Regions from separate parts of the Blautia sp. AM47-4 genome, predicted to be linked through region 3. Evidence: a T-box and tRNA genes for the amino acid it is inferred to sense, from the RefSeq annotation. Region 3 holds a T-box; the other regions hold tRNA genes.

Region 1 (9,985 bases), on a different contig from region 3:
TCCGGGATGGGCTGCGGCGGTTCCGGGTTGGCAGAGGGATAGCTTTCTGCGGTTTTCACAGATTCCGCGGATGCGGGATGGAGTGTGTTGGCGGATGATTGCGTGATCCTGTCTGCAGGAACGGTGTTTACCGTGTCAGTTGATATGGATTCTGTGGAGACGGTGGATTCCGGGTTGGAATTTTGTGGATAAAGTTCGGAATTGCTGCTGAATTTTGTGGAAAGTTCATCGAACTGTGCTTTTGAAGCGTCTGATGATGGCAGGGACTGCGCAGGTACGGCGGGATCCAGAGGTTCGGGTGTTTCGGCAGTTTTCTCTTCGGTCGGTCTGGCACCATTGTCTGCGGATGTTTTGGGCTCCTGCGGGAGCGTGGGAGCGAAAAACTCCGGCTGAATCGGAAGATCGTCCCACTGGGTGGCGATGACGCCGGTCTGGCGGCAGAGCAGGATCAGACCGCCAAGCTCGTCGAGCGTGACATCCGTCTGCCCAATGGCATCGGAGTGCGTGAAGAGTTTTCCACTCGTAGAAGAGCGCCCCGCAAGGAGATTTCCGAGCGGAATGCCGTACATCCGCCCTGACCGGCGGATAAAACCGTAGACCGTGACCGAGGTCTCCGGCGGAAGAGACGGCGATTTGATCTGGAAGTCCATGCGGCAGAAGCCGTTCTGCGACTCCACGCGGACAAAGCCGCAGCATCCGCCCTTGCGGTTGTTCGGGTATTCGTATAGATAGGCAATGAAACGCCGGTAATCAGACATAAAAACCTCCTGCATAGAAGTAAAAAGAGTAGAAAAAGATACTGCGCTACAGTTCACGATATGCGGGAAGGACAGAAAATATACGCAGAGAAGAAAGGAAGTGCACAATGGAAGAAGAAACAAAGCTGGAAACGCCGGAGAAAAAAGCGCACCGGAAAGAACGGGAACGCTTCATGCGCCAGGCGATTACGCAGGCGAAGAAAGCGGAAAAGCTGATGGAAGTGCCGATCGGCTGTGTGATTGTGTACGAGGGAAAGGTGATTGCGCGGGGCTATAACCGCAGAAATACGGATAAAAACACGCTGTCCCACGCGGAACTGAATGCGATCCGGAAAGCAAGCAAAAAGCTCGGCGACTGGCGGCTGGAGGGCTGTACGTTGTATGTCACCCTGGAACCGTGCCAGATGTGCGCCGGTGCGATCGTACAGGCGAGAGTCAGCGAAGTCGTCATCGGCAGCATGAACCCGAAGGCGGGCTGCGCGGGATCGATCTTAAATATGCTGGAAATGCACGAGTTTAACCATCAGGTGAAGGTCGAGCGCGGCGTGCTGAAAGAAGAGTGCTCGGAGATGCTGAGTGCGTTTTTCCGGAGACTGCGGGTGGTGAAAAAGAAGAAAAAAGAAGAGAGGAAGAGGGTGGAAGAAGGGAAAGAATAAAAGAAGAGGCAGCATCGGGATGGGATGCTGCCTGAGGAAGATTATTTGTTTGAGTAAGTTGCACTTTCGAATATTTCCGTAAAAAATACAATCCCCGTATTTCCATCGGAAACCAATGAAAAAATCATTGACGAATCGTAGAAAAAGCACTATAATATATGATGTATTTGACAAAATACGGAGAAGTACCCAAGAGGCTGAAGGGTCTGGCTTCGAACACCAGTAGGTCGGAAACGGCGCAAGGGTTCAAATCCCTTCTTCTCCGCTATGCAAAAAAGAGACAGCAAAAAGATTGAAAAATCGAAAAAGCTGTCTCTTTTTCTGTGAGAAATTATGAAATAGATGCAAAACAAAAGAAACAAAGACAGAAAAAACATCGCCAGTTCACGAAAAGGGACCGATGCACAACAAAGCAAAATAAAAAGGAGAGACAATACATGGCGCAGTTACCACAGGAATTTCTGACCCGCATGCAGGACATGCTGGGCGATGAATTTGATGCATTTTTAACTTCCTACGACGCACCCCGCACAGCCGGGCTGCGTGTAAATACAAAAAAATGCCGGACCGAAGATTTCCCACCGCTTGTTCCGGGAATGTGGAAGAAAATTCCGTGGATTCCAAACGGCTATTTCGTGCCGGACGGCATGCGCATGGGCCAGTCTCCGCTGTATGCGGCAGGCGTCTTCTATCTGCAGGAGCCAAGCGCCATGACCCCGGCGTCCCGCCTCCCGATCGAACCGGGTGAGCGTGTGCTCGATCTCTGCGCCGCACCGGGCGGCAAAGCGACGGAGCTGAATGCGCGCCTGAAAGGAACCGGCCTTCTCGTCGCCAATGACATCAGCAACGCCCGCGCCAAAGCACTGCTGCGCAATCTGGAGCTGTTCGGAAGTGAAAACGTGCTTGTCACCAATGAGACACCGGCAGGCCTTGCAGACGTCTTCCCGGGCTTCTTCGATAAAATCCTCGTGGATGCACCGTGCTCCGGCGAGGGCATGTTCCGGAAAGACGAGGCAGTCATCGGCACCTGGACCCCGGAGCGGCCGGATTTCTTTGCGGATCTGCAGCGCGAGATCACCTCGAATGCTGTCAAAATGCTGCGTCCGGGCGGCCTCATGATGTATTCGACGTGTACCTTCGCCCCGCAGGAGGACGAGGGAACCGTTTCTTTCCTTCTGGAAAACTTCCCGGAAATGGAACTGATCGAGATGGAAGGCTACGAAGGTTTTTCAAAAGGCAATCCAGTCTGGGGAAACGGCGATCCGGAGATCGAAAAGACCGTGCGCATCTGGCCGCATAAAATGAACGGCGAGGGCCATTACCTTGCCCTGTTCCGCAAAAAAGGCGAAGCCATTCCTTATGAGACAGAAGAAAAACCGATCGAAAAGAAAAACAAAAAACAGAAAAACCGGAAAAAAGACCGCGGAACGGAAGCACCGGGTCCGTCGAAAGCAGAAAAACAGATCCTTTCCGATTTCCTGTCCCGGATGACAGCACCGATCCCGGTGGAGGAACTGGAAGTCCGTGCCGGAAAAGTATACCATTCCCCGTCCCTGCCGGATGGCGTGCGGAATCTTCATTTCCTGCGGAACGGTCTGTATCTCGGTGAACTGAAAAAAGACCGTTTCGAGCCGTCACAGCCGTTTGCCGTGACACTCTCCGCGGACAAGTTCAAAGATTACATGAATTTAAAGGCAGATGACGAGCGTACCGAAAAATATCTCCGCGGTGAGACAATTTCCGTAGAGCCGGGAGAGACCGCATCGCCGTCGGGCTGGAAGCTGGTCTGCGTCGATGGATTCGGCCTTGGATGGGGCAAACTGGTCAATGGAACCTTGAAAAATAAGTACCCTGTTGGATGGAGAAAGTAGAAAAATCATGTCAGTGTTTGCAGGAAAAATGTCGAAATATTACAAAGTTATTAACAGAAATTAAAAAAGACTTTCATTTCAGACATACTTGTGTTATAATGGCAAAGTACGGCGGGAAAAAAGACCCATTTTCCGCAGTAACTGGGAGTGACAATCAGCAACAGAACGTAATAAGTATGAGGTGTACGACATGAAAAAAAAGAAATTATTCAGCCTGGTTTTGGCCACAGTGCTTACGGCAGCAACCGTTCTGCCATGCTATGGTGCCAGTACAAAGGAGAAAATTTCAAATGCTCAGGCAGAACAGGCTGCCGCACAGTCTCAGCTTGACAGCATACAGAGCAGGATTGACGAACTCAATTCCAAAAAGGGACAATCAGAAGAATATCTTTCCGAACTGAACCAGCAGCTGGACGATCTGCAGAACCGTCTGCAGGAGCTTCAGGATCAGTATGATGCGAAGCAGAACGAACTGGTACAGATTCAGGCAGATCTGGAAGATGCAAAAGCAAAAGAAGAAGAGCAGTACGAGGCGATGAAGCTCCGTATCCAGTATATGTATGAAAATTCTTCCGGAAACGGATACATGGCAATGCTCTTTTCTTCCAAAAGCATTTCAGAGCTGATCAGCCGGGCAGAATACATACAGAAAATTTCCGATTTCGACCGCGATCTTATGCAGGAGTATGAAGACACGGTAGACCAGGTAAAAGAAAAAGAAACACAGGTGCAGGAAGAGCAGGCAGCGATCGTAGAACTGCAGCAGCAGAGCAGCGATCAGCAGGAAGCCATCCAGGAGCTGTATGCAGCAGCTTATCAGGAACTCCGTACCTACTCCGCAGAGCTGGACGATGCAAAATCCAGCGAGAGTGCACTGGTAGATGAAATCAACAGCAAAGCAGATGCAATCAACGACCTGATCCGTCAGGCGAAAGAAGAGGAGATTGCAGCGCAGAAGAAAGCAGAAGAGGAAGCAGCCGCAGCAGCCGCCGCACAGCAGGCTGCCGCAGAAGCTGAGGCAGAGGCCGCCAGAAAACAGGCAGCCGAGGCCGCAAGAGTCGCAGCCGCAGAAGCAGCAAATGCCGCAGCGAAAGCAGATACCGATACAAGCAGCAGCTCCGGAAGCAGTTCTTCGGACAGCAGCGCATCCTCCACGACAACGGGGAGTCCATCCGCGTCAGATACTTCCAGCAGCTCCTCCAGCGGAACATACCTTGGAAGATTTAAACTGACAGGCTATTGCTCCTGTTCCATCTGTACCGGACAGTGGTCCGGCGGATCCACCGCGAGCGGAACCACACCGACCGCAGGAAGAACGATCGCCATGGGCGGTGTACCATTCGGAACGAAACTGATGATCAACGGCCAGGTTTACACGGTAGAAGACCGCGGAACCGCTTACGGCCACGTAGACATCTTCTGCAGCAGCCATTCCGAGGCGCTGAGCTTCGGCGTGCAGTATGCAGATGTATATCAGCTGAGCTGAGAAACAAAGATAAGAGATATGCCGGAACAGAACTTCCGGCATATCTCTTTTTTTGACTTTCTCAGAAACTGTCATTCTAAAAGAACACCAAAAAGGCCGCAAACCCGTGTGAAATGTACCTTTTGAAGCAATAATAAAAAAAATTAAAAAAATTTCAAAAAAGGTGTTGACATTCCTATAGACATCATATATAATAGCTATTGTTGACGGACGAGAGTTCAGAAAACAAATAAAATCGAAGCGTGGCTCAGTTTGGTAGAGCGCTGCGTTCGGGACGCAGAGGTCGTGGGTTCGAATCCCGTCGCTTCGACTGGAATGAAAATGCCGAAAGCCTTGACAATCAAGAGCTTCGGCATTTTTTCGTATGTCAGAAAGAGAACAGGAAACAGTACACGAGGAGGAAATTTTTGTGAAAGCATTATTTTTTGATATTGATGGAACGTTACTGAGTGAGATTACAAAAGAAATTCCGCAGAGCGCGCTCGATGCATTGAAAAAGACAGCGGAAAAAGGAAATCTTACGTTTATTAATACCGGCCGCACCTGGTCGGAGCTGCCCGAGGAGCTGAAAAAGCTTCCGTTTTCCGGATTTCTGTGCGGCTGCGGGACCTATCTGCGCCGGGACGGCGAAATCCTGATGCATCAGACGATTCCGAAAAAGCGCTGTGAGGAAATCCCGGTTATTTTAAAGGAGTGCAGGATCGGCATGATTCTGGAGGGAACGGATAATGTTTATTTTTCGTCGGAGGTATCCCGTTTTCGGGAGGTCGAGCAGACCCGTGCCTATTTCGCTGCTGTCGGAATCGGACTCGCGGAGACAGCGGAGACAAAAGGAATCATTTACGATAAATTTTGTATCGTAACCGATGCACAGTCTGATATAGAACGTATGTACCGTGAATTTGAGCAGGAGTTTGATATCATGGATCGCCGCGGCGGTGTATACGAAATCGTTCCGCACGGCTGCAGCAAAGGAACAGCTGTGGACTATGCGCTGAAACAGTTTCAGCTGGAGAAAGAAGATGCATACGTATTTGGCGACAGCAGCAACGACCTTACCATGTTCCGGTGCGGCGCACACACCATTGCGCTTGGAAAACATGATGAGATTCTGGATCCGTACACAGAGTACGTAACCGATACCGTCGAGCGGGACGGCGTGGCAAAGGCGATGGAGCATTACGGATTGATCTGACAGAAAAAAAGAAAGCGAAGGGGCGCATTTGAAAAGAAATTTTCAGGTGCGCCCCTTTGGTTGCAATTTTCTGAAAAAGGAAACAAGAAAAGCAGCGTCTGAAAAGGTATGTGCATTGCAAAGTAAAAAATTTCATGGTAATATAAAAATGAGTTTTTATGTATATTTGTAATGATACCAGGAGGTGAGCGTTCAGAAGTTCCATGGAAACAGAAAAAAATCAGATAAATAAAAAAAGCCTCAGATACCGTTTTACAGCAGGAACGATCGGAGTAAGTGTCTGGCAGCAGGAATGAATGCTCACTTGGCAAAGCCTATAAAAATTGAAAACATAAAGAGAATTTTGTGTGAATATTGTGTGTAGTGGCTGCAACTTCTCAAATCCGTATACCTGTTTTTCACGTTTTGTAGGATATTATAACGTAAATGTAAAACTGGCAGGGACAGGTTCTCTGTATACAGATAAAAGCAGGATAATGAAGCATAAAACAGAGAGAGGATTTTTATAAAATGGAAAAGTATGAAGACAAAATATATTCTTTAGGTGAGGCTGTAACGGGACAGACACAGGCTATGTCACAGGCCGTACAGAAAACACTGGAAAATAACGGCGGGGTAGGTATAATGACAGGATCTTATGACCAAAACCTGTCTATTTTGTCTGTGAATAATCTGCTGTTGCATAGTACAGGATATACATTCGATACTTTCATGGAACAGACAAAAGGCTCATTGAGAAACTTCTTTTATGACGAGGAAGATAGACTGGAGCGAGACCGTTTTTTGCAGCTTCACGGAACAGGGGAAGCACAGATCCTTACAGCAGACGGTACAGTGAAAAATGTACGGCTTTGTAAAGAGGATGCGACAGATGAGGCGGGCAGACAGATCTGGGTTATGTCCGTACAAGTCAACTGGGATCATGTAAATTTGACACTGCTCAATGAGGCTATCTGTTCCGGCTTCTGGTATTTTGACTGTGACGAAAACAGTGAGATTGTGAATGCAAACTGGAGTCATGAATTCCGAAAAATGCTTGGCTATCATGACACTCTGGACTTTCCGAATAAACTGGAATCCTGGTCAGATCTTCTGCATCCACAGGATAAAGAAAGAGTAATGGTGCAGCTTCAGGCGGCAATTAAGGATAAGACGAACCAGATAAAATACCAGGTAGAGTATCGTATGAGAATGAAGGATAATCAATACCAGTGGTTTCGGGCATCGGCAGAAGTAATACGCCGTCTGGATGGTTCTGCCAGCAGGATTGCCGGGATTTTTATTAATATTGATGCGGAAAAAAAAGAGGCCATGCAGGCACAAAAATCTGCTGCTTTCCACCGGGCTTTTACGAAAGCAGACCTGTGTGAGTATTATGTAAATCTGGAAGCGAATACTTTTGATACCTTTAAGGTTGAACCGTCCCTGATGACAGTCTTTGAACAGAGTCATACATGGGATGAACTGATCCGTCATTTTGTGGATTCCTATGTTGTGGAGACAGATAAGAAGGCGGTATCCTCTTTTTACGACCGTGGTTATATTGCAGAAAGGCTGAAGGGTCTGGAAACCGAATTGGCTTTAGAGTGCCGTATCACTCTGAATGGAGAAGAACGATGGGTCCGCAATGTGGTCATACGTGGCGAAATAGAGGATTCAGAATATGCCATGATCTTTCTGCGTGATATCACAGAGACAAAGGTAGAGAGCGCACGGCATCTGCAGATGGCGGCGGATAATGCTTCCATGGAGCAGATAATTCAGAGTATTGTGCGTCTGGTTGACCGCTTTGTTGTCTGTGATCTGGAAAATGACAGATATGAATTCTATAACCTGAATGGACAGATGATATATAAACCTCTGGGATTCTATCATGATTTTCAGATGCAGGTTCTTGAAAAATATAAGACACTGGAACCATTGGAAACTATGGACATCCTGATCGCACCGGAAAATATCCGGAAGAATCTGAAAAGTGAAAATGATATTTATAAGTTTGAGTATTGCAGCCTGGATGAAAAGACTTATAAAATCGCTTCTTATATTCCTTTGGAATGGAAGAATGGAAAGCTGGAAAAGGTATTGCTGGCATCCATGGATGTGACACAGGAGAAGAAAGCAGAGATTGAATCCCGTCAGGCACTGAAAGAGGCTTACCGGTCTGCAGAAAATGCAAACCGTGCGAAAACAGAATTCCTTTCCAATATGTCCCACGATATCCGGACACCGATGAATGCCATTGTCGGCCTGACAGCAATTGCAGGAGCAAATATTGAGAGCCAGGACAGAGTCATTGAATGTCTCAGCAAAATTACAAAATCAAGCCGTCATCTGCTGGGGCTGATTAATGAAGTGCTGGATATGGCACGTATTGAAAGTGGAAAAATGACGCTGGCACAGGAGGATTTCAATCTGCCAGATCTGGTGGATAATCTTATAACACTCACAAAACCGGTGATTGATGAACATAAACACAATTTAGATATACACATTAATCACATTGAACATGAGAGTGTCTGTGGTGACAGCCTGAGAATCCAGCAGGTATTTGTGAATCTGATGAGTAATGCGGTCAAGTATACACCGGATGGCGGGAATATTACTTTTTCCATAGAGGAAAAGCCAAATGGATTTTCGGAACTTGGATGCTATGAATTTACGATTGAGGATAATGGGATCGGTATGTCACCGGAATTCCAGAAAATCATGTTTGATCCTTTCAGCCGCGCAGATGACCATCGGACAACCAGAGTCCAGGGAACAGGTCTGGGAATGGCAATCAGCAGAAATATTGTGAACCTGATGAATGGTAATATTAAAGTGGAAAGCACCTTACATAAGGGAACTAAAATTACAGTAACAATTTATCTGGAACTTCAGGAAAAAGAAAAAGAACAGGACAGAAATCTGATGAATCTACCTGTTCTGGTTGTGGATGATGATAAGACATGTTGTGAAAGTACAGTTGCCACATTGAAGGAGATTGGGATTACAGGCGAATGGGTTCTCTCCGGCAGAGAAGCCGTTGAGCGCTGTTATGCACATCATGAGCTAAAAAATGATTACTTTGCTGTTATTTTAGATTGGAAAATGCCGGATATGGACGGAATTGAAACAGCCAGACAGATCCGGAAACGGATAGGGAAAGAGATTACCATTATTGTACTGACATCTTATGAATTCAGCGAGATCGAAGAAGAAGCAAAGGCTGCAGGCGTAGATGCTTTTATTGCAAAACCGCTGTTCCGTTCCCGTTTGGCGGCTACATTGCGGCAGTTTACTTCTGGCAGAAAAGAAAAAACAGCAAGAAATTATCTGGATGAGCTGTCTGAAGCAGATTACACAGGAAAAAGAATTCTGCTGGTCGAGGATAATGAGTTAAACAGAGAAATTGCTGTTGAAATTCTGCAGATGACAGGGGCGGAAGTGGAAACGGCAGAAAATGGAAAAATTGCAGTTGAAAAAGTAGAAGCTTCACCGAAAGGCTTGTATGACCTTATTTTTATGGATATCCAAATGCCTGTCATGAATGGTTATGAGGCAACCGCAGCAATCAGGAGCCTTCCGGGTGAACAGGGAAAACTACCGATTGTTGCCATGACAGCAAATGCTTTTGCAGAAGATGTACAGCTGGCAAAAAATACAGGCATGAATGGACATATCGCGAAACCGCTGGATATGAATAAGCTGAATGATGTTCTGGAAAACTGGCTGTAATTGTTTCCCAATTATTGAATTAATGATTTTATCAGGAAAGAATGAGGAAAATACGAGGATGAAAAAGGCAAAACAATGTCTGACAGCATTACTGCCAGGTGTGCTTTTAGCAATTACTGTTTTGTCTGGCTGTGGACAATCTCAAAAAGCAGTATCTAAAAATGACGATCACCTTACCGTGTATCTGTGGGAAAATCGTTTAATGAAAAATATTGGACCCTATATCCATGAGCAGTTTCCAGATCAGGATATTGAGTTTATTACCGGTAACAATGATACCGATTTATATAGCTATTTTGAGG
Region 2 (9,985 bases), on a different contig from region 3:
GCAAAACGCAGGATTCCGTAAAAATACACCCGCCGGAAAGGAGGCTCCGGCGGGTACTCTAACGCATGATTTCGTTGTTTTATTTGTTGTACTCTTCCAGGTATTTCTGGTAATCCTCTACCTGCTTTCCGTGGATTTCCTTGAGCTCATCCAGCTCATCCAGTGTAGTCGGAACAGCCAGTCCTAAGTTGTCCAGCCAGTCTTTCCGGATCCACAGAGTCTCACATGCCGGCTCTGCAACGTCGCCCGGGATACGGTAAATTCCGTTGTCTCCGGATGCATAGAACATAACGCCAGGATCTACGCTGTTGTAGTAGTCAACCATGTTGGTGTATTTCTTCATATACGGAGAAACATCCACCAGAAGGCCTGCGTCTACCCATTTCGTATAGTCAGCTTCCATGTTCCACCACCAGATGATGTCCGGTCGCTGTGTCTCATCGCCTATCAGAAGGGAAATTTTGGATGTTGCATCCGACCAGCCCGGCAGTGCGATGATATCGATATCCAGGTTGCAGCGGTCCTCCATCCATTTCTGCATTTCGCTCTCTCCCTTCCTTCCGGCGATATAATGCATTATTTTGCACCATTATTTTTTAATGTGTGATATTAACGAGGTTTTTATTCTTGCGTTTTTGTCATTTTCGTTCAGTTTAGCTTTCCTTAAATGCACTATTTTGCATTATTAATTAGTGTTTTTCTACATGGCATTTATGCACGAATTTGAATCATCGCAAAAAGGGAGCCGGAAACGCCCCGGCAGACGGTTTTTCTTCTCGTCCGCCGGGGCGTCCCTGGCTTTCTTTCTTTGTTCACTTTTTCCTGTTTTTTCTATTTCTTTCTATCCCTGGCGCTTGCACGAGGAACGGCGCACCACAACCTCCCCCGAAACGAGAATCCGCTCTTTCGGCGCTTCCGGGTGCTCCTCCCGCCATAAAAATTCATGCACCATACGGCGGCCAAGCCACTTCGTATCGACATGAACGGTTGAGAAGAACGGATACAGCATCCGGTCCTCATCATCATCAAATCCGGTCAGTGCCACATCCTCCGGCACGCGCACGCCGATTTTCCGGAAGGATTCTGTCAGTCTTTTGGCGATCATATCGTTGCCGCAGACAATCGCTTCCGGCAGTGTATCGTAGCTCGCCACAATCTTGTCAAAATTTTCCGGGTAATAAAAATGATCGCTCTCCATATCCGGACGAACAAGATCTGCCTCGATCGGAATGCCCGCCTGCTCCATCGCCGCAAGGAAACCGATATACCGGTCATGCATCGATTCATACGTACTGCTGTGTTCGCTCAGAAAGCCGATACGCGTCATGCCCTGTCCGATCAGATGGGACGTCAGAACACTCACCGGCTGCACACCGTCCACACGCACGATATCGCCCATCGGCCGCTGTTCGATACCGCAGTAATGGTCGAGCTGAAAAATGCGGTATCCCAGATTTACCAGTTTCTGCATATATTCCAGCGGCAGCATTTTAATGCAGAAGATCGCATCGATATTTTCATTCAGGCCGAGCGGCAGAATGCCGTTCTCCTCCTCCCGCTCCGTCACGACCGCAACGCGCGTCTGACAGTTATTGAGGCTCGCCTCCTCGGAGATGCCGCTCACGACACGGTCCCAATAAACAGCGGCATCCCGCGTACGCAGAACCATAATATTGTAATGCTTCTCCTGCGGTGCCCGAACTTCTTCCACATATACATTTTCGCCCAGATAGCCATTTCTTTTCGCCATCCGAAGAACTCTCTCCCGCGTCACCGGAGCTACCTTCGGATCATCCTTTAATGCCATGGCAACCGTATTCCGGGACAATCCCAGCTCCTTTGCCATACTCTGTATCGTTACTTTCCCCATAACTTCCTCCCTGTTTTTTCTGCGCAATTCATTTTTCTTCCGCACACGTCTTTGTCCGTAAGAAAAAAAGTGCCGTAAAACGACACTCTTACCGATCGGGGCAACAGGATTTGAACCTGCGACCTCACGGCCCCCAGCCGTGCGCGCTACCAAGCTACGCCATACCCCGTAATCATGTTTTCATTATACCAGCGAACTTCTGAAAAATCAATGTTATTTTTCCCTCTCCCGTTTCATTACATTTATTTCTTTATTTCGTGTCATATTCTCTTTTATTTTACTATATTGTCACTTTTTCTTTCTGAATATGTAATTTTTCGACGTTTTCCACGTATCATAAGTGAAAGGGGAAAATCGTATGCCATACAAACTTTCACCTCTGGCATGCCCGTCTGCAAAGACTATGTAAAAACTGAATAAAAGGAGACATCGTAATGGAAACTGAAATTTACTTTCTACTACACTCTTTAGGAATTGGTGCAAAATACCGCGGATTTCGCTATCTCGCCTATGGTATCGCTTTATGCATGGAAGACGAAGATTATCTCCTTCGGGTCAGCAAAACGCTGTACCCAAAGATCGCGCAAACGTTTCAGGTATCGTCCTCCTGCGTCGAACGAGACATCCGCACCGCTATTTCCGTCTGCTGGACCCGCGGAAACCGTGATCTGCTCTTTTCGCTTTCTGTGCATCCGGTTCTGACAAAACCGACCAATTCCGAATTTTTTGATATTTTAAGTTCTTATATCAAATACTACCGTGCTTTTCCTGCCTGTCGTCAGGAGGCATAAAAAAAACGAATACAGAAAAGATAACACTTCCGCGCCCTATCATATTGGGGGATATGCATGGCGCGGAAGTGTTTTTTCTATGATAAAACGATAGAACAAAAAAGGAGACTGCCCGCAAAGGCAGCCTCCCGATATGGATCATTTGACAGCAAACCGATTAGTTATTGATCAGTTTGTCCTCGTTGCTCCAGCTGTACAGTTTTCTGACTTCTTCTCCGACTTTCTCTGACGGATGCTCTGCAGCTTTTCTTCTCATTGCACGGAAGTGAGCCTGTCCGCCTGCTGGGGACATATCCAGAAGGAAGTCTTTTGCGAAAGTACCATCCTGGATATCGGAAAGGATCTTCTTCATGGTCTTCTTGGTTTCTTCTGTGATGATCTTCGGTCCGGTGATGTAATCGCCGTACTCGGCTGTGTTGGAGATGGAGTATCTCATTCCGGAGAATCCCGACTGATAGATCAGGTCTACGATCAGTTTCATCTCATGGATGCACTCGAAGTATGCGTTTCTTGGGTCGTATCCAGCCTCGCACAGAGTCTCAAATCCAGCCTGCATCAGGGCGCATACACCGCCGCAGAGAACTGCCTGCTCACCGAACAGGTCTGTTTCGGTCTCAGTTCTGAGGTTGTCTCCAGAAGACCAGCTCTTGCTCCGCCGATTCCAAGGCCGTAAGCCAGTGCTCTGTCCAGAGCTTTTCCGGTGTAATCCTGCTCAACAGCAACCAGGCAAGGAGTTCCTTTGCCAGCCTGATACTCGCTTCTTACTGTGTGGCCAGGTGCTTTCGGAGCGATCATAGCTACATCTACGTTCTTCGGAGGTACGATCTGTCCGAAGTGGATAGCGAAACCATGAGCGAACATCAGCATGTTGCCCTCTTCCAGGTTTGGCTCGATATCTTTTTTGTACATTGCAGCCTGTTTCTCATCGTTGATCAGGATCATGATGATATCAGCCTGTTTTGCAGCCTCAGCAGCGGTGTATACTTTGAATCCCTGTGCCTCTGCTTTTGCCCAGGATTTGCTGCCTTCATAAAGTCCAATAATAACATCACAGCCGGAATCTTTCAGGTTCAGTGCATGAGCATGTCCCTGGCTTCCGTAGCCGATAATTGCGATTTTTTTGCCTTCCAGTAAAGAGAGATTACAATCTTCCTGATAAAAAAGTCTTGCTGCCATTTTATTTTCCTCCATAATATATAGAATGTCTTGACCGGCGGCAGGTCGGTCAATTTATACAGCGAAAAGCATTTCTGCCTTTTGCTGTTTGTCAGGGAAATGAACTTTTCTATACAAAAATTTCATTCCTCCAGCAAACGTATGTAATGTGATCTGCGTTAATCGAGGTAACGCACATCGTGGGCTCCTCTGGAGAGTCCTGTCACTCCTGTTCTGGCCAGTTCCAGGATTTCGTATCCCTGTACCAGATTCAGGAACCCTTCGAGCTTTGACTGGTTTCCGGTCAGCTCTACAATCAGGCTTTCCTGTCCCACATCCACGATTCTTCCACGGAAGACATCGGAGATGGCGATGACATTGCGGCGTTCATTTTCATTCACACGGATTTTGACCAGCATCAGCTCTCGTCTGACACTCTCGTCCGGCTTCAGCTCTTTGATATCCCGCACATCGACAAGTTTTGCCAGCTGTTTTTTGATCTGCTCCAGAATCATTTCATCACTGCAGTACAGAACAACAGTCATTCTTGTGTATCGCGGGTCTGCTGTCACACCGGCGGTGATCGTCTCGATATTGTATCCGCGTCGGCTGAAAAGACCAGCTACTCTGCTTAAAAGTCCCGGCGTATTATCCACCAGCAGGGATAATGTTCTTTTCTGTTCCATAAACACCAACTTTCCTCCATCCGCAGGCGCCGCGGATTTTCAGCAATTTCTTACAACTTCCAACGCCTTATCCAATATATTAGCAACTTATCCTCACTTTGTCAACAAAAATTTTACCAAATTATTCTTTTGAGCAAAAATCTTTTGCCTCCTGTGGTTCCCATTTGCATACCTTCCGGTCATACGTAAGGATGCCGTTCGACTCCTCCTCGACATCGGTAAGCTGTGTGTAGACTGCTGCGGCAAGTCCCTGTTCTGTGAGTTCTCTTATCTTTTCTGCCAGTGCATTCATCGCTTTCTGGTACTGTGTCTGGTTCTGGTACGTGCGGTAGCCGAACGATTTTTCGGAGTAGAGATGCTCCTGTACCGGATACGTATAGCCGCCGTATTCAGAAAAAGCAAACGCGCGCTCCTCCGGTTTTACTTTTAACGGACGAAAGTAATTGTGAAGGCTCTTGATGTCCCCCGCTCCCTGATCGTACCAGCCGCTCGCGTGGTCGATCTGCCGCGTCGGATCGAGAGCGCGCACCATTTCTGTCATCTCCCTGGCATCAAACTGTCCCCATCCCTCGTTGAACAGAACCCAGAGCGACACGCACGGTGCATTGTAAAGCTGATGAACCGTCTCGCGGCACTCCCGCTTCCACCACTCTCTTCCCGTTTTTGAGGTCCGCGAAAAGAGCGGATAACAGTTATCCCTGAATTCCGTTGTCACAAACGGCAGTACGGTCGGAAGGTACAAAAGGAACGTCTGAATCGACCGGCCGCCGCCGTTGATCATATCCTGCCACACCAGCATACCGATATGGTCGCAGTGGGAATACCATCTTGCGCACTCAACTTTCAGGTGTTTCCGGATCATATTGAAACCGAGGCGTTTGGCCGTCTTAATGTCATAAACCATCGCCTCATCGGACGGCGGCGTGTAGAAGCTTTCCGGCCAATAACCCTGGTCGAGGACACCGTTCTGGAAATACGGCTTTCCGTTTAAGAGAAGACGCGTGATTCCTTTCTCATCTTTTCCAATGCCGAATTTGCGCATGCCGAAATAACTCTCGATGCGGTCTTCTCCCGCTTCAATGGAAACCCCATAGAGATGCGGATGTTCCGGGCTCCAGCCTGCAAAATTACCGAGAATCAGCTCCGCCTCGTTTTCTCTCGTCTCCCGGACGCAGATCACCTTCGCATCCGGCGCTTCGCTCTCCCGCACCGTAATTTTTTTCGTCAGTCCCGCATCCGGTCCGTTGAGGAAAACCCGTACTTTTACGCTCGCCGTATCATATTCCGGCGTGATCACGATGCGTTCCAGATACGTCTCCGGCACCCATTCCATCCAGACGCTCTGCCAGATGCCGCTCTGCGCGGTGTAAAACATGCCGCCCGGGGTAAGGCTCTGCTTTCCGCGGCCCTTCCAGTCCGTGTCCGTCTCATCGCGCACCTTGACGGCAAGCTCGTTCTCTCCCGTTTTGAGATACGGCGTAAGATCCACTGAAAAAGAAAGATACCCGCCGAGATGGCCTCCGGCACGCTTTCCGTTGCAGTAAATTACCGCATCCTGATCCACGGCGCCGAACTGCAGCAGCAGCCGTTTTCCGGCAGGAATTTTGGGAAGCTGAATCGTGCGGAAGTACCACAGATATTCTTTTGGAAGCAGCTGCCGCTTCACGCCGGACGCATCGCACTCCGGGGAAAACGGAACGAGAATTTTTCCGTCCCGCTGTTTTGGCATTTTCTGCGTTTCCGTGAACGCATACTCCCACCATCCGTTCAGATTTGTCCAGTTTTCCCGGCGCATCTGCGGACGCGGATATTCCGGAAACGGGAGCTCTTCTTCCGGATTTTTCCCAAATTCCGTAGAAAGGCGGAATTTTTTTCCTTCCTTTTTTCCAATCTGTAATGCTTTGACCGCATTTTTGAAGTCCATTCTTTTCCCTCTTTTTCTGATTTTTATGATTGATAAAAGCGTGCCCGTACAAAATCCCGGACACGCTTTTGGTGTACTGAAAATCAAAGCGGATATTCACAATCCGGTTAGATAAACGCCAGCGTTTTCATCAGATACAGCCAGAACGTCAGCGTAAAGGCACTGCCGCACGTTGTGAGCATAACGGTGTTTGCCGTCAGACTTCCCTCATGACCCATATTTTTCGCCATGATAAAACTGCTCACCGTCGTTGCGGAACCCAGCATCACAAGGATTGCCACCAATTTTTCCTGACGGAAGCCAAGTATCACGGCGATCGGCAGAAAGACAGCTGCAAGACCGACCAGCTTAATCGCAGCTGCAGCAATCGACGGCCGGATATTCTTTGCCGCGCTCTTTGCCTCAAACGACGCCCCCATCGCAATCAGGCCGAGCGGCGTTGCAAGTACCGCAATATTCTGCACCGTTTTCTGCAGAATCACCGGCTTTGGAATGCGAAGCACCGACCAGAGAAGTCCTGCAGCGATCCCGAGGATAATCGGGTTTGTCACGATATTTTTCGCCGTCTTTTTCACAAAATCTGCCGTGATCTCCTCCCGTTCCGGACGGAATACTGCAAGAACGACAACCGCCATGATATTATACAGCGGCACACTGCTGATGATCATCAGCGGCGCCATGCCGGAATTTCCGTAGATATTCTGGATAAAGGCAATACCAAGGATCGCCGCACTGCTCCGGTACGCCGCCTGGATAAATTCGCCTCTTGCACTTCTCTCTTTTAAGAGATGGGAAAGTCCCCATACCGCAAGAATTGAGAGCAGTGTTGCAAAGAAGCAGAACAGAACGAATTTGATATCCCACACAGCGGAGAAATCAGAATCCGACAGGTCCTGGAACAGCAGCACCGGGAGTGCGATTTTAAACACAAATTTGTTCATTTTGCTTGTGAACGATTCGTCCAGAATACCAACCTTTCGAAAGAAAAGTCCCAAAATCATTGTCAGGAAGATCGGCATCGTCGCGTTCAGGCTGAAGATCAGATTACTCATACCAGTGTTTTTCCTGCCAGTACATTTTTATAATCTTCGTAGTTCTCTTCGAGAAGCTTCGGCGTATTCAGACCGTAGGGACATTTCTTCATGCAGGCGCCGCAGTGGAGACAACCTCGATTTTCTTCATCATCGCCTGGCCGCGCTCGGTGAGCTGGTTGGCGGACGGGGAACGGCGCAGAAGCAGGCTCATGCGCGCGCAGGTGTTAATCTCAATGCCTGCCGGACATGGCATACAGTAACCGCAGCCGCGGCAGAAGTTGCCGGAGAGCTCTTTCTGGTCTTTCTCGATGATCGTCTTGATTTCATCCGTCATGGCAGGCGGACAGGCAATGTAGCTTAAGAACTCGTCCAGCTCTTTTTCTCTCTGGACGCCCCAGATCGGAAGCACGTTGTCGTACTGATCTTCAAAAGCATATGCAGCCGCGGAGTTTGTGATCAGCCCGCCCGAGAGCGCTTTCATTGCGATAAAGCCGATATTTTTCTCTTTGCATCCCTGTACCAGTGCTTTCTCACGGTCCGTTGCCAGATAGCAGAACGGGAACTGCAGCGTCTCATAAAGACCGGACTCAATGATCTCCTCTGCCACGCTCATGCGGTGGTTCGTGATACCGATGTGGCGGATTTTTCCCTGTGCTTTTGCTTCCAGCATCGCCTCATACAGGCCGGTTCCATCTCCCGGCTTAGGACAGAAGGACGGATTGTGGAACTGATAGATATCGATGTAATCCGTCTTCAAAAGGGAAAGGCTTGTCTCCAGATCCTTCCAGAAGCCCTCCACATCCTTTGCCATCGTCTTCGTAGAGATAAAGACCTTCTCACGCATTTCCTCAAACGCTGCGCCTAATTTTTCCTCGCTGTCGCTGTAGGCACGCGCGGTATCAAAAAAGCGGATGCCTCCGTCATACGCTTTGCGCAGCAGATAAACAGCGTCTTCTTTCGTGACACGCTGTACCGGCAGCGCGCCGAAGCCGTTCTTGTTTACACAGATTCCTGTACTTCCCAGTGTTACCATGGACATACTTATGTTCCTCCTTTTTCGCTTTCATTGTTTCAACTCATAGTCGGTATTTCACGGAGTCTGACATATCGAAAATAGTTCGACTGTGACTTGCATCATGTCAGTGGAGAATACCGATTTCTCTCCGCCCGCCACTGCCGTTATGTTTCTTTTAGCAATTCATCCCACCGCTTCAGAAACGGGGGACTTCTTGTCTACTGGTGTTAAAATCCGTTATTTCTATAGTATCACACTTTCTGTCAGACGGCAAACGCGATTTAAAGAGGCAGGCACAAAGGGAAATACTTTCCTTTTATGTCTGCCTCTGAATATCATTTTTTATTTTACTTCTTTATAAAAGTTTACGCAGTCCGACGGATCATAATAGATTTTATTATCCGCAAGCAGCGTGGAAACACCGTTCTGTACTTCGATGATGCTGACCGCACAGTTGTACGGCACGCCGCCGTGCCAGAAGTCGTTCTTGTCTTCATAGACATTGCGCAGCAGCGCACGCATGCAGCAGCCGTGGGTGGCGATCAGGATCGTCTTGTCCTGGAGCTCCGGTTTCGCAGTCAGCTCATGATAGAACGCTTCTGCCCGGTCGCAGACTCCTGGATCGTCTCTCCGTCTCCCGCCGGGCGGAAGTGGAACGGATCTCTGTAAAAATCGTCGAAGTGTTCAGACGGAATCTCAAAATTGTTTGCCCGGCATCCAAGCCCTTCCCAGGAGCCAAAGGAAAGCTCCATCAGGCGGTCGTCGGTCGTAAGCGGCACATTTCTGCCCGCAAGGACGAGCTCTGCCGTGTGCTTTGCGCGGCGCAGTGGACTGGAAATTCCAAGGTCAAACGGGATATTTTTCAGTCCTTCCGCCGTCACTTTCGCCAGACGGACACCGTTCTCATTCAGCTCGGTGTCCGTCTGGCCCTGCAGTCTGCCTTCTACGTTCCACGCGGTTTCACCGTGGCGCATGATATAAAGTTTCATAAAAATCAGCCTCTCAGTTCGATGTTGAACTCATTCTGCAGTTTCTTGCAGATCTTCTCGACAAATTTCTGTACTTTTTCGAAGTCAAATGCTTCTTCCTTCGGTGCAAAGGTGACGGTGAACGCCATGCTCTTCTTGCCTTCCGGAATCTGGCCGCCCTCGTAAACATCGAACAGACGGATCTCTTTTACGTATTTGTTTGCCTCACGGATACAGTTCTCTACATCGCCGCAGCTGATGTTTTTGTCCATGACAAATGCCAGGTCACGTTTCTCCTCCTGGAATTTGGAGATCGGCTGGAAGGTGCGTTTTTTGCCGTACCATCTGGAGAGCTCTTTTAAGTCAAGCTCCATGATGTAAGCGGAAGTACGCATGCTCAGCTCGTTCTGGATATCGTATGCTGCTTTTCCGAAGTATCCGATTTCTGTACCCTCGCAGAGTACTTTCACTGCCTGATACGGATGCAGGAAGGATTTCTGAACCGGCTCGTAGGTGAACTCAATGTCCATGCTCTCGGCGAT
Region 3 (9,985 bases):
GACTCCCTTTCCGAGGCGGATCAGTCTTGGAATGATAATGCCGACTGCACTTGCAATCGCGGTGGTACACAGGAAGAAAATCATCGAGTAGCCGGTGATCTTACCTGTCGTTTTTGCATTTCCGATGCTGCAGATGCCCATGACAATTGAGCAGAATACCATCGGGAAAATCATCATATTCAAGGCGTTCATGTAGATGCCGCCGATGACGCCGGTTACGGTCAGAATCGGCGTAAAGCGGTCCGCCAGAAGAAGTCCGGTTAAGATACCGAGAATCAGTCCGGTAAAGATCGCACCTGTAATATGCTTCTGATACCATGCATAAAACTTTTTCATATGTTCTCTCTTCTCTCCTTTTTCACAGAGTAAGAGGCAGGTGTCCCTGTATCTTCTACCTGCCTCTTCGCATACGGCCATCTTATCACACAACCGCGGATAATTCCACCTAAAAATGGATTTATCCGCGGTTTTTCTGGCTTTTTGTCTTTTTTCTCTTTTTTATACGGCTGCTGCCCGGCTGTGGACTTTCTTCCGCACAATCAGATAGCAGATCACCTGCAGGATAATCGTGATGATCCACGATCCCGGATACGAAATGAACAGCACATACAGCGAGCGGTGCTGCGGGAAAATGCCGAAGATCCACACGATTCGCGTTCCGACCGTTCCGATGACGGACAGAATCATCGGCACCGCCGAGCATCCCATACCGCGCAGGGCTCCCGGGAAGAGGTCCATGATGCCGCAGAGGAAATACGGAACCGTCGTGATCGACAGAATTTCCATACCGCAGCGGATAACCTCCGGGGCCCCGGTGTAAATCTGCAGGATTTCCGTACCGAACAGATACGCGCCGCCACCCATCACCAGTGCGATGCCGCTGGAGAGAATCAGGCAGTCGATCAGCACCTTATCCATTCGTTTGTATTTTCCGACACCATAGTTCTGGCTTGTGAAGCTCATGCACGCCTGGGTGACGGAGTTGACTGAGGTGTATAAAAATCCCAGCACATTGTTGGCCGCCGTGTAGCCTGCCATTGCAATCGAACCGAAGGAATTGACGGATGACTGCAGCAGCACGTTCGAGAAGTTGATGACGGTACTCTGAATACCCGCCGGGATGCCGACCTGGAAAATCGGGATGATGTAATCCTTTTTCAGGCACAGCTTCGAGAACCGGAGCTGATAACTTCCCTCGCTCTTATAGAGGCACCGCAGAACCAGCACGCAGGAGATCGCCTGCGAAACCACCGTTGCAATCGCCACACCTGCCACGCCGAGACTGAACACGATCACGAGGAACATATTCAGACCAGCGTTGATCACACCCGATACAATCAGGAAATACAGCGGCCGCTTCGTGTCGCCGACGGCACGCAGAATCGCCGCACCGTAGTTGTACAGCATGAAAAACGGCATTCCCATAAAGTAAATTCTCATATACAATGCCGACTGATCAATGACATCCGCCGGTGTATCCATCAGCTCCAGCGCGCCTTTTGCAAAAAATACGCCCACAAACGCCATCACAACGCCGCTGATCAGCGCCAGCATGATCGATGTATGTACCGTTTCCGACATCTCCCGGTCGCGCCCCGCCGCATAATACCGCGCCGCCAGTACATTCGCACCGAGTGAAATTCCCATAAACAGGTTGATGAACACGTTGATGAGTGCCGTTGTCGATCCGACAGCCGCAAGCGCCTGGCTTCCGCTGAACCGTCCGACTACAATAATATCAACCGCATTGAACATGAGCTGTAAAATTCCCGACACCATCAGCGGCAGCGAAAAGGAAATCAGCTTATCCATAATCGTGCCGTTGCACATGTCGATTTCATATTTGTTCTTTTTCAAAAATACTCCTCCTTCTTTTGTAGCAGATATGCAGTCTTACACTGCAGACATATACAGAAATGATACCACTTTTTTCCGGTTCTGCACAGAGACTTTCCATAATTTATTGACTTCTGTAAAGTCCACAGGTAAAATAAATACAATTACAGTTTTTCTGTATATAAATCAAGGACAGGAGAGAACCTATGAAAAAAATATGGATTACAGGTGCCGAAGGCCACATCGGTACTGCCCTTCTGGAACTGCTGGAGGGTGTGGAATATCAGCTTCTTCCGACGGATATTCACGAGGTTGATATTACCAAAATCGATGAAGTCACACAGTTCGTTTATGTCAACCGTCCCGACGTTATCATCAACTGTGCCGGTATGACCGACGTTGCCGAGTGTGAAAAAAACATCGACGAAGCCTATCGTGTCAATGCCATCGGTGTGCGCAACGTAGCGCTTGCCGCCAATGATATCGACGCAAAGGTTATTCAGATCTCAACGGATGATGTTTTCGACAAGGAATCCCGCATCCCGTACAACGAGTTTGATACCGTGCATCCGCGTACGATCTACGGAAAATCAAAAGAGGCCGGAGAGAAAATCCTGACACAGCTTTTGAACCGCTTTGTCATCATCCGAAGCTCCTGGATTTACGGGATCGGCCGCGATTTTGTGGATGAAGTACTCCGCAATGCGGCAAAAGGCGGCACGATGGAGGTTCCAAACAACCAGTATGCGGCTCCGACCAGTGCTTTTGAGCTTGCGCGCGTGATCTGCCACTTTATCGACAGCGAGGAGTATGGTCTGTACCACGTTGTCTGCCCCGGAAGCTGCAGCCGCTATGAGTTTGCAAGAACCATCCTCGAGTATACCGGAAAAACCGGTGACCTTGATCTCTACCCGGTTGTCGCACGCAATGATGTCCGCCCGACCTATTCTGTTCTGGACAACATGATGCTCCGCCTGACCGGTATTCCTGAGCCGCTCGACTGGAAAACGGCACTGAAAGAATATCTCGAAGAAACCGGAGGAATCGAATAATGGTCCGAAACAGAAAAGAAACAACGGAAAAGTCAAAAAAGAAGCCCGGGCTTTCCACCCAGATTTTTATTGCCCTGCTGGCCGGTGCGCTGCTCGGCGTGGTGATTCACTATTGGATCCCGTCCAGCTATATCAAGGACACCGTCATCGTAGAAGGTGTGCTGTATGTCATCGGACAGGGCTTTATCCGCCTGATGCAGATGCTTGTCGTACCGCTTGTCTTCTGCTCCCTCGTCTGCGGAAGTATGTCCATCGGAGACAGCAAAACCCTCGGAAAGGTCGGCGTAAAAACGATCGGCTTTTACCTTGTTACCACAGCACTTGCCGTCTGCATCGCACTTGGAACCGCCCTGCTCATTCACCCGGGTCTCGGACTTAACATGAGTGCGGTTCAGAAAGCCAACCTGTCCTCGACAGCAGCAGATTCCAGCGTCAGCCTGGTGGATACACTGCTCAACATCATCCCGAAGAACCCGATTGGTTCCATGGCAAACGGCGATATGCTTCCCATCATCGTATTCGCCCTGTTTGTCGGCGTAATGCTGGCAAAGCTCGGAAACCGCGCTTCGGTCGTTTCCAACTTTATCAGCCAGTTTAACGATGTCATGATGGAAATGACCATGACGGTCATGAAGGTGGCCCCGGTCGGCGTTTTCTGTCTGATTGCACGTACCTTTGCAACGGTCGGCTTTTCTGCGTTCGCACCGATGCTGAAATACATGGGAAATGTAACACTGGCGCTGGCACTGCAGTGCTTCATCATTTATCAGGTTCTTCTGTTCGTATTCACACGGCTGAATCCGATTAAATTCGTGAAAAAATTCCTTCCGGTTATGGGATTTGCATTTTCCACCGCAACCTCCAACGCGACAATCCCGATGTCGATTGATACGCTGAACAAAAAGATGGGTGTCTCGAAACAGATCTCTTCATTCACCATTCCGCTCGGCGCAACCATCAACATGGATGGTACCTCCATTATGCAGGGTGTCGCTGTCATCTTCATCGCAGAGGCGTACGGTATTCATCTGACTCCGGCAAACCTCGCAACGGTTGTTGTTACCGCAACACTGGCTTCCATCGGTACCGCCGGTATCCCAAGCGTCGGACTTGTCACCCTGGCTATGGTACTGAATTCCGTCGGACTGCCAACGGAGGGTATCGCTCTTATCATGGGTATCGACCGTATTCTCGATATGCTGCGCACCGCAGTCAACATCACAGGCGATGCTGTCTGCACAACGATTGTCAGCCATCAGGAAAAGGCGCTCAACCGCGAAGTATTCAATCGCGATTAACCGCAAGGAACCGCTTGCGCGCTTACGGTCAAACGCTTACGAAAAGCCTTTTTCAGGCATGCCTACGGCAAGAAAGAATCCTGTAAATGATAAAAACGCGTTCCCGTTTTCGGAAACCTCTGTGGTTTCCGGCGGGAACGCGTTTTTCTTATCTCATTTCTCTGTTACAGTTCAAATGCCTGGCGGATGCTGTCGTAATGCAGGAATTTGCCTTCTGCGGCGTATCCTTTGATTTCGTCCAGCGTAGCAAAACGGTAGCCGTCCGTTTCTTCCTCCTGAAGGTGAAGATCCTCGTCTTTGACATCCATCACGAAGCGATAGACATCGACAAAGTAGTTGTCTCCCTCATCCGGGTTGATACGCCGGTAAGTGAAGAGGTAGCCGCCGTCTGCCTTGCTCACATCGAGTCCGGTTTCCTCTCTGACCTCACGGCGCACGGCCTCCAACGAGCTCTCTCCTGCCTGTGCCGCGCCGCCGGAAACCTCCCACCAGCCCGGTGCCCAGGCTTTCGTCATGACACGTTTTGTGATAAGGAAGGTTCCGTCCGGTCTTGCGATTACGCCGAGCACCGTCAGGTGAAACTCGTCCGGCTTCATATGCCAGTCATTCCGCTTCATCGTGCGGCCGGTCGGCTGTTTGTTTTCATCATAGATATCCCAGAGTTCCATATCGTGTTTTCTCCTGTCGAACTTCTTCCGAACCCCATCGCGATTTTTCTTCCCTTTCGCATGGTTCTGAATCATTACAGATACTGTTTAATCTCTTCCATCACATTTTCCAGCGGAATCTGTGTTTTCAGAGTCTTATCGCGGGATGCAACCTCGACAACGCCCTGTTTCATATTTTTCGGGCTTACGATGATGCGCAGCGGAATACCGAGCAGGTCGGCATCGGCAAACATTACGCCGGCTCTGACGCTTCTGTCGTCGTAGATCACTTCGATGCCTGCGTTCTGCAGATCCTCGTACAGCTTGTCCGCGTATGCTCTTACTTCCTCGTCATCGACGCGGACCGCACAGAGGTGTACCTGCCACGGAGCGATAGCTTTCGGCCAGATCGGGCCGTACTCATCGTGATGTGCCTCGCAGACCGATGCTGCCAGACGGCCGACACCGATACCGTAGCATCCCATGATCGGGGTCTTGCTCTCGCCGTTTGCATCGACATAGGTCATATTCATGGATTTTGTATATTTGGTTCCAAGCTGGAAAATGTTTCCGACCTCGATACCTCTGGAGATCTTTACGGTCTTTTTGCCGCATTTCGGGCAGATGCCGCCCTCCTGGATTTTTGCAAAATCGTGATACTCGGCATTCGGAACGTCGCGCTCCATGTCGAGTCCTTTGTAATGATGCTCTGCTTCGTTGGCTCCGCAGGAAGGTTGTTTCTTCCCTCGAGGGATTTATCATAGAGAACAACGGCATCTCCGTTCACCTTCAGGTCCACAGGTCCGATATAGCCTGCGTTCAGTCCGCATTCTTCGGTGATCACGGCTGCGTGAACCTGCTCGCCGAGGAAGTTGACCAGCTTCGTCTCGTTGACTTCGAGATCGCCGCGGATGAAAAGGACAACGTATTTATCATCAACATTCTGCTGATAAACAACGGCTTTGCAGGAGTTCTTTGTCTCGTCTCCGAAGAAATTGCAGACGTCTTCAATGGTGTGGACGTTCGGTGTATAAACCTTTTCGAGTGCAGCGGATTCTGCGTCTCTTGCGATATCGGAAATGTTCTCAGCTGCCTCCATGTTGGCTCTGTAATCGCAGGAATCACACAGAACGATGGAATCCTCTCCGACCGGAGTCAGAAGCATGAACTCATGGGAAATGTTTCCGCCCATCATACCGGAATCGGATTTGACAGATACCACCTCCGGCACGCCGACACGCTCAAAGATACGCTCGTATGCTGCGTGGCATTTCTCGTAATACTGCTCCAGATCTTCCTGGCTGGTATGGAAGGAGTAAGCATCCTTCATCGTAAACTCACGCACACGGATCAGTCCGGCTCTCGGACGGGCCTCATCACGGAATTTTGTCTGGATCTGATAGATCATAAACGGATATTTGGTGTAGCTCTGTGCATACTCGCGTACAAGGTGTACGGCTGCCTCCTCGTGGGTCATGCCGAGTACCATTTTGGCATTGTTGCGGTCGGTGAAACGCAGCAGTTCATCGCCGATGCTATCGTAACGGCCGGACTCATCCCACAGAGAAGCCGGCATGACAACCGGGAACTGCACTTCCTGGCCGTCGATTTTGTCCATTTCCTCGCGCAGGATCTGCTCGATTTTGCGCACAATGCGGCGCAGCGGCAGATAGGAAGAATAGATTCCGTTTGCCATATATTTGATGTATCCGCCTTTTACCATAATAGCATGGCTGTCGATGACACAGTCAGCAGGTCTTTCTTTGAAGCGCTCTCCTACTAATTTTTCAAGTTTCATTTTCTGATTTCCTCCTTATTCTTTGGGTTTTCAACATCTGAAGTCTTCCAGACGCGAGAACATTCCAGCCTGTCCGATTTTAAGCTTTTATTCAACATTTTGCGCATCTAACTCATCACTGAAGCAACGAGAATGCGATGCGCAGTTTTCAAACAGAAAAAAGCCCTAAACCGCAAGCTGCAGTTTAGGGCGAATTTTTTTATCCGCGGTACCACCTAAATTCAGGAAAACTCCTGCACTCTGACACAAAGCATTTGTACCCCACGATTTTTGTATTTTGTAATACGCGTGATCTCTGCTCTCTGTACCTTCTCTGTAACGGGAGATCCCGGTGCAGCCTACGAAATAAATTTTCCCTGATGGATTTTCTTCTCTTCGGTGCACAGCTCCAAGACCGGTTCACGATAGATTCTGCAAAAAGCTTTCACCTGCCGCTTTCTCTCTGAATGCGCTCTGTCGCTACTGTTTCTTTTCGTCGCTTTTTCACTGCACTGATTGTAGCAGAAACCGGAAAAGAATGCAAGCCCGTTCCTTCTGCTTTTTCTGCATAAACGCCCGCCCAGGTTACAGGCCTTCCCGATACATTCTGCTGATTGCCGCCTGGGCTTCCTCGGACTGTTTTTTCTCAATCCATGCTTTGCGGTCACTCAAAATAGCCAGCATCTCATCGACAACGTCCTCGGCGCGCGGGCTTGTGACGCGGTAGAGATAGCCGAGCATCCGCGTGGCGGTAAAATCGGTGTTCATCTGGCGGTATGCAATTTCCCGGCAGAAGTCGTCCGGGTAACCGTTGTGTTTTAACGCACGGTACAATTCGTCATTTCTCGTCTCTGGCATTGCCTGTCTCCCTTTTTTTGTATATACGGTCTGATCCGCCGGATTTTTCTTTTTCTTTAAACATTTACGTTTCCGCTGTTCAGGCCTTCCGTCTTTTCCTCAAGTGGCAGCCAGTCCAGTGCCTTTTTGATCCACTCATCCCAGAAATCCCATTCATGGCCACCCTTGCTCTCATAGTAGACAATGTCCATGCCGCTCTCTTCCATCCGTTTATGGTAGAGACGGTTTACTTCCAGAAGTCCGTCCTCTGTTCCGCACGCCTGGAATACGGTCGGCACATTGACAGACGGATCTTTTTTCCGTGCTTCCTTTAACTGCTCGATAAGAACAGCCGGGTTTTTGTCACTCTTTGCTGCTTCGACCAGATTTCCGAAATAACCTTCTTCATGTGCAAAGCTGTCCGCTCTGCTCTCTTCCGGATTTTCCAGCACATGAAGTGCACCGGACAGGCAGATCACAGCCCCGAAGGTATCGTGATATTTCAGGCCATTTCTGAGTGCGCCAAAACCACCCATGGAAAGGCCTCCGATAAAGGTGTCTTCTCTTTTTCTGGACAGTGGAAACATTTTTCTTGTAATCTCAACCAGTTCTTCTCCGATAAACTGTCCGTGCATGGCACCGATGGACGGCTGATCCACATAAAACGCATTCTCGCCGGCCGGCATGACAACGGCAAGGTTTTTCTCCTCTGCCCATCTTTGGATTCTGGTTCCATGAACCCAGTCTGTCTCATTTCCAAAAATGCCATGCAGCAAATACAGCGTTTTAAACGGTTTTTCCTCGCGCTCCGGCTGCCCAAAGGTAAATTTGTCGACCGGCAGAATAACCTGCAGCGGTACGGTGCGCATTAAAGTTTTTGACATGAAGCTTACCTGAATAAATGCCATAATAAAAATCCCCCTGTGGATATATATTTTTCTTTATTTTACGCCTTATTTCTGCGTTTCGTCAACGTGGAGTTTTGCGTTCCTCCGGTTCCGGCTTGCACCCCGAAGCAATTCACGATATAATCATGTTTATAGCAATCCCAGAAAATAATGCAAAAAATTCAGCACTGCAGAACGTGAATTACTGCGTCACGGATTTTCGTCGTACCCCGGTACGCCTTCAAATCCGTTCCTTGTAATTCGCGCCCTGCAGCACTGCCTTTTTTGCGTTATTTTCTGGTCTTGCTATAGTTTGAATTTTTTCTGTGACAAGATAAGGAGATTTTCTATTATGATAAAGTTGATCGCAACCGATGTCGATGGAACGCTCGTCAAAGACGGCACACTTCTGATCGACCCGGAATATATGACTGTTGTTTCCAGGCTTGTCGACCAGGGCATCCATTTTGTTGTCTGTTCCGGCCGCCAGTTTTCCAGTGAACAGAAGCTTTTCGCTCCGATCAAGGACCGCCTGCTCTACATCTCCGATGGCGGAACTGTCGTGCGCACACCGGAAAAGATTCTGAAAACATATCCGATGGAAACGGCACTCTGGAAATCCATGTGCCGCATGGTACACGACGAACTTCCGTCCTGCGACTGCTTTGCCGCCACCCCGGACTACTGCCTCGCCGAAGATGCCGGAAGCCGCATGTTTCACTGGCTCCGCGACTCCTACGGCTTCGATGTCCGCGAAGTACCGGATCTGTCGAAGGTAGAAAACGAGGACATTATCAAATTCACGATCTACCATCCAACCTCCTGTGAAGAGCTTTGCTCCCCAAATTTCATCCCGGCGTGGAAACATCAGGCAAAACTCGCTGTCGCCGGTAAGGAATGGTTGGACTGCAACGCCCGCGGCGTCAGCAAATGGACCGGTCTCTCATTTCTGATGAACTACTTTGGCCTTACCCCAGACGAAGTCTGCTGCTTCGGCGACAACCTAAACGACATCGAGATGCTTCAGAACGCCGGCGAAAGCTACGCCGTCTCCAACGCCCGAGCGGAAGTCATCGCCTCAGCAAAACACACCTGCCCGCCGTACTGGGAGAACGGGGTGCTGCAGGTTTTGAAAACGTTTTTGAAGGAAACGACAAACCCGTTTTGATTTAAAAAATCCAGGCATCCTATACGGATGCCTGGATTTTTAATTCTCTGTTTCTTTACAGTACCCCATGCGGCGCAATGCCGATCGCAAATTCGACTGCAATCGCTACCAGGACTACCAGCAGCGAAATGATGAATCCGTGCAGCATCGGCTTTGCGCCGGAGCGGCAGAGGGATTTGAAATCGGTGTTCAGGCCGATGGCCGCAAGGGCGGCCACCATCAGAAATTTGCTGATGGTTTTTAATGCGGCTGCTGTGCCTGCCGGGATAAGACCTAAGGAGGTCAGTGCTGACATGGCGAGAAAACCTAAGATAAACCATGGAAAAATGGATTTGATGCTTACCTTTACGGCGGTTCCTTCTGCTGCCTGCGCCTTCCGTTTCAGATGTACGTTGATGGCGGCGAATGCCAGAACAGCCGGAATGATGGCGAGGGTCCGTGTCAATTTTACCATGGTTGCGAAATCACCGGCGGCCTCGCTGA

Evidence for each region. A T-box is a leader RNA that pairs with one kind of tRNA and senses whether it is charged. The one in region 3 lies ahead of DW965_RS08610 (proline--tRNA ligase), so its partner is inferred to be a tRNA-Pro.
Region 1: it has a tRNA-Pro gene. The T-box ahead of DW965_RS08610 (proline--tRNA ligase) is inferred to sense a tRNA for this amino acid. The anticodon was not compared.
Region 2: it has a tRNA-Pro gene. The T-box ahead of DW965_RS08610 (proline--tRNA ligase) is inferred to sense a tRNA for this amino acid. The anticodon was not compared.

The regions. Positions count from the first base shown of each region.
Region 1 covers NZ_QUHY01000001.1:215,989-225,973, forward strand. Annotated here, with positions in the region: gene DW965_RS01055 (DUF6128 domain-containing protein) at 1-815, opposite strand, end outside; gene tadA (tRNA adenosine(34) deaminase TadA) at 866-1,414, shown strand; tRNA gene DW965_RS01065 (tRNA-Ser) at 1,594-1,679, shown strand; gene DW965_RS01070 (RsmF rRNA methyltransferase first C-terminal domain-containing protein) at 1,852-3,285, shown strand; gene DW965_RS01075 (PcsB-like coiled-coil domain-containing protein) at 3,476-4,771, shown strand; tRNA gene DW965_RS01080 (tRNA-Pro) at 5,008-5,081, shown strand; gene DW965_RS01085 (Cof-type HAD-IIB family hydrolase) at 5,181-5,966, shown strand; gene DW965_RS01095 (response regulator) at 6,477-9,683, shown strand; gene DW965_RS01100 (ABC transporter substrate-binding protein) at 9,742-9,985, shown strand, end outside.
Region 2 covers NZ_QUHY01000007.1:7,668-17,652, reverse strand. Annotated here, with positions in the region: gene DW965_RS06365 (extracellular solute-binding protein) at 80-541, opposite strand; gene DW965_RS06360 (LacI family DNA-binding transcriptional regulator) at 842-1,870, opposite strand; tRNA gene DW965_RS06355 (tRNA-Pro) at 1,966-2,039, opposite strand; gene DW965_RS06350 (sporulation initiation factor Spo0A C-terminal domain-containing protein) at 2,305-2,661, shown strand; partial or broken gene ilvC (ketol-acid reductoisomerase) at 2,819-3,837, opposite strand; gene ilvN (acetolactate synthase small subunit) at 3,996-4,502, opposite strand; gene DW965_RS06335 (glycoside hydrolase family 2 protein) at 4,624-6,426, opposite strand; gene DW965_RS06330 (AEC family transporter) at 6,534-7,478, opposite strand; partial or broken gene DW965_RS06325 (aldo/keto reductase) at 7,475-8,499, opposite strand; partial or broken gene DW965_RS06320 (histidine phosphatase family protein) at 8,818-9,449, opposite strand; gene DW965_RS20990 (hypothetical protein) at 9,470-9,985, opposite strand, start outside.
Region 3 covers NZ_QUHY01000010.1:35,505-45,489, forward strand. Annotated here, with positions in the region: gene DW965_RS08585 (dicarboxylate/amino acid:cation symporter) at 1-336, opposite strand, end outside; gene DW965_RS08590 (MATE family efflux transporter) at 499-1,830, opposite strand; gene rfbD (dTDP-4-dehydrorhamnose reductase) at 2,043-2,888, shown strand; gene DW965_RS08600 (dicarboxylate/amino acid:cation symporter) at 2,888-4,186, shown strand; gene DW965_RS08605 (NUDIX hydrolase) at 4,351-4,854, opposite strand; partial or broken gene DW965_RS08610 (proline--tRNA ligase) at 4,929-6,631, opposite strand; T-box leader at 6,814-7,116, opposite strand; gene DW965_RS08615 (hypothetical protein) at 7,196-7,468, opposite strand; gene DW965_RS08620 (alpha/beta hydrolase) at 7,525-8,355, opposite strand; gene DW965_RS08625 (Cof-type HAD-IIB family hydrolase) at 8,687-9,502, shown strand; gene DW965_RS08630 (YeiH family protein) at 9,558-9,985, opposite strand, start outside.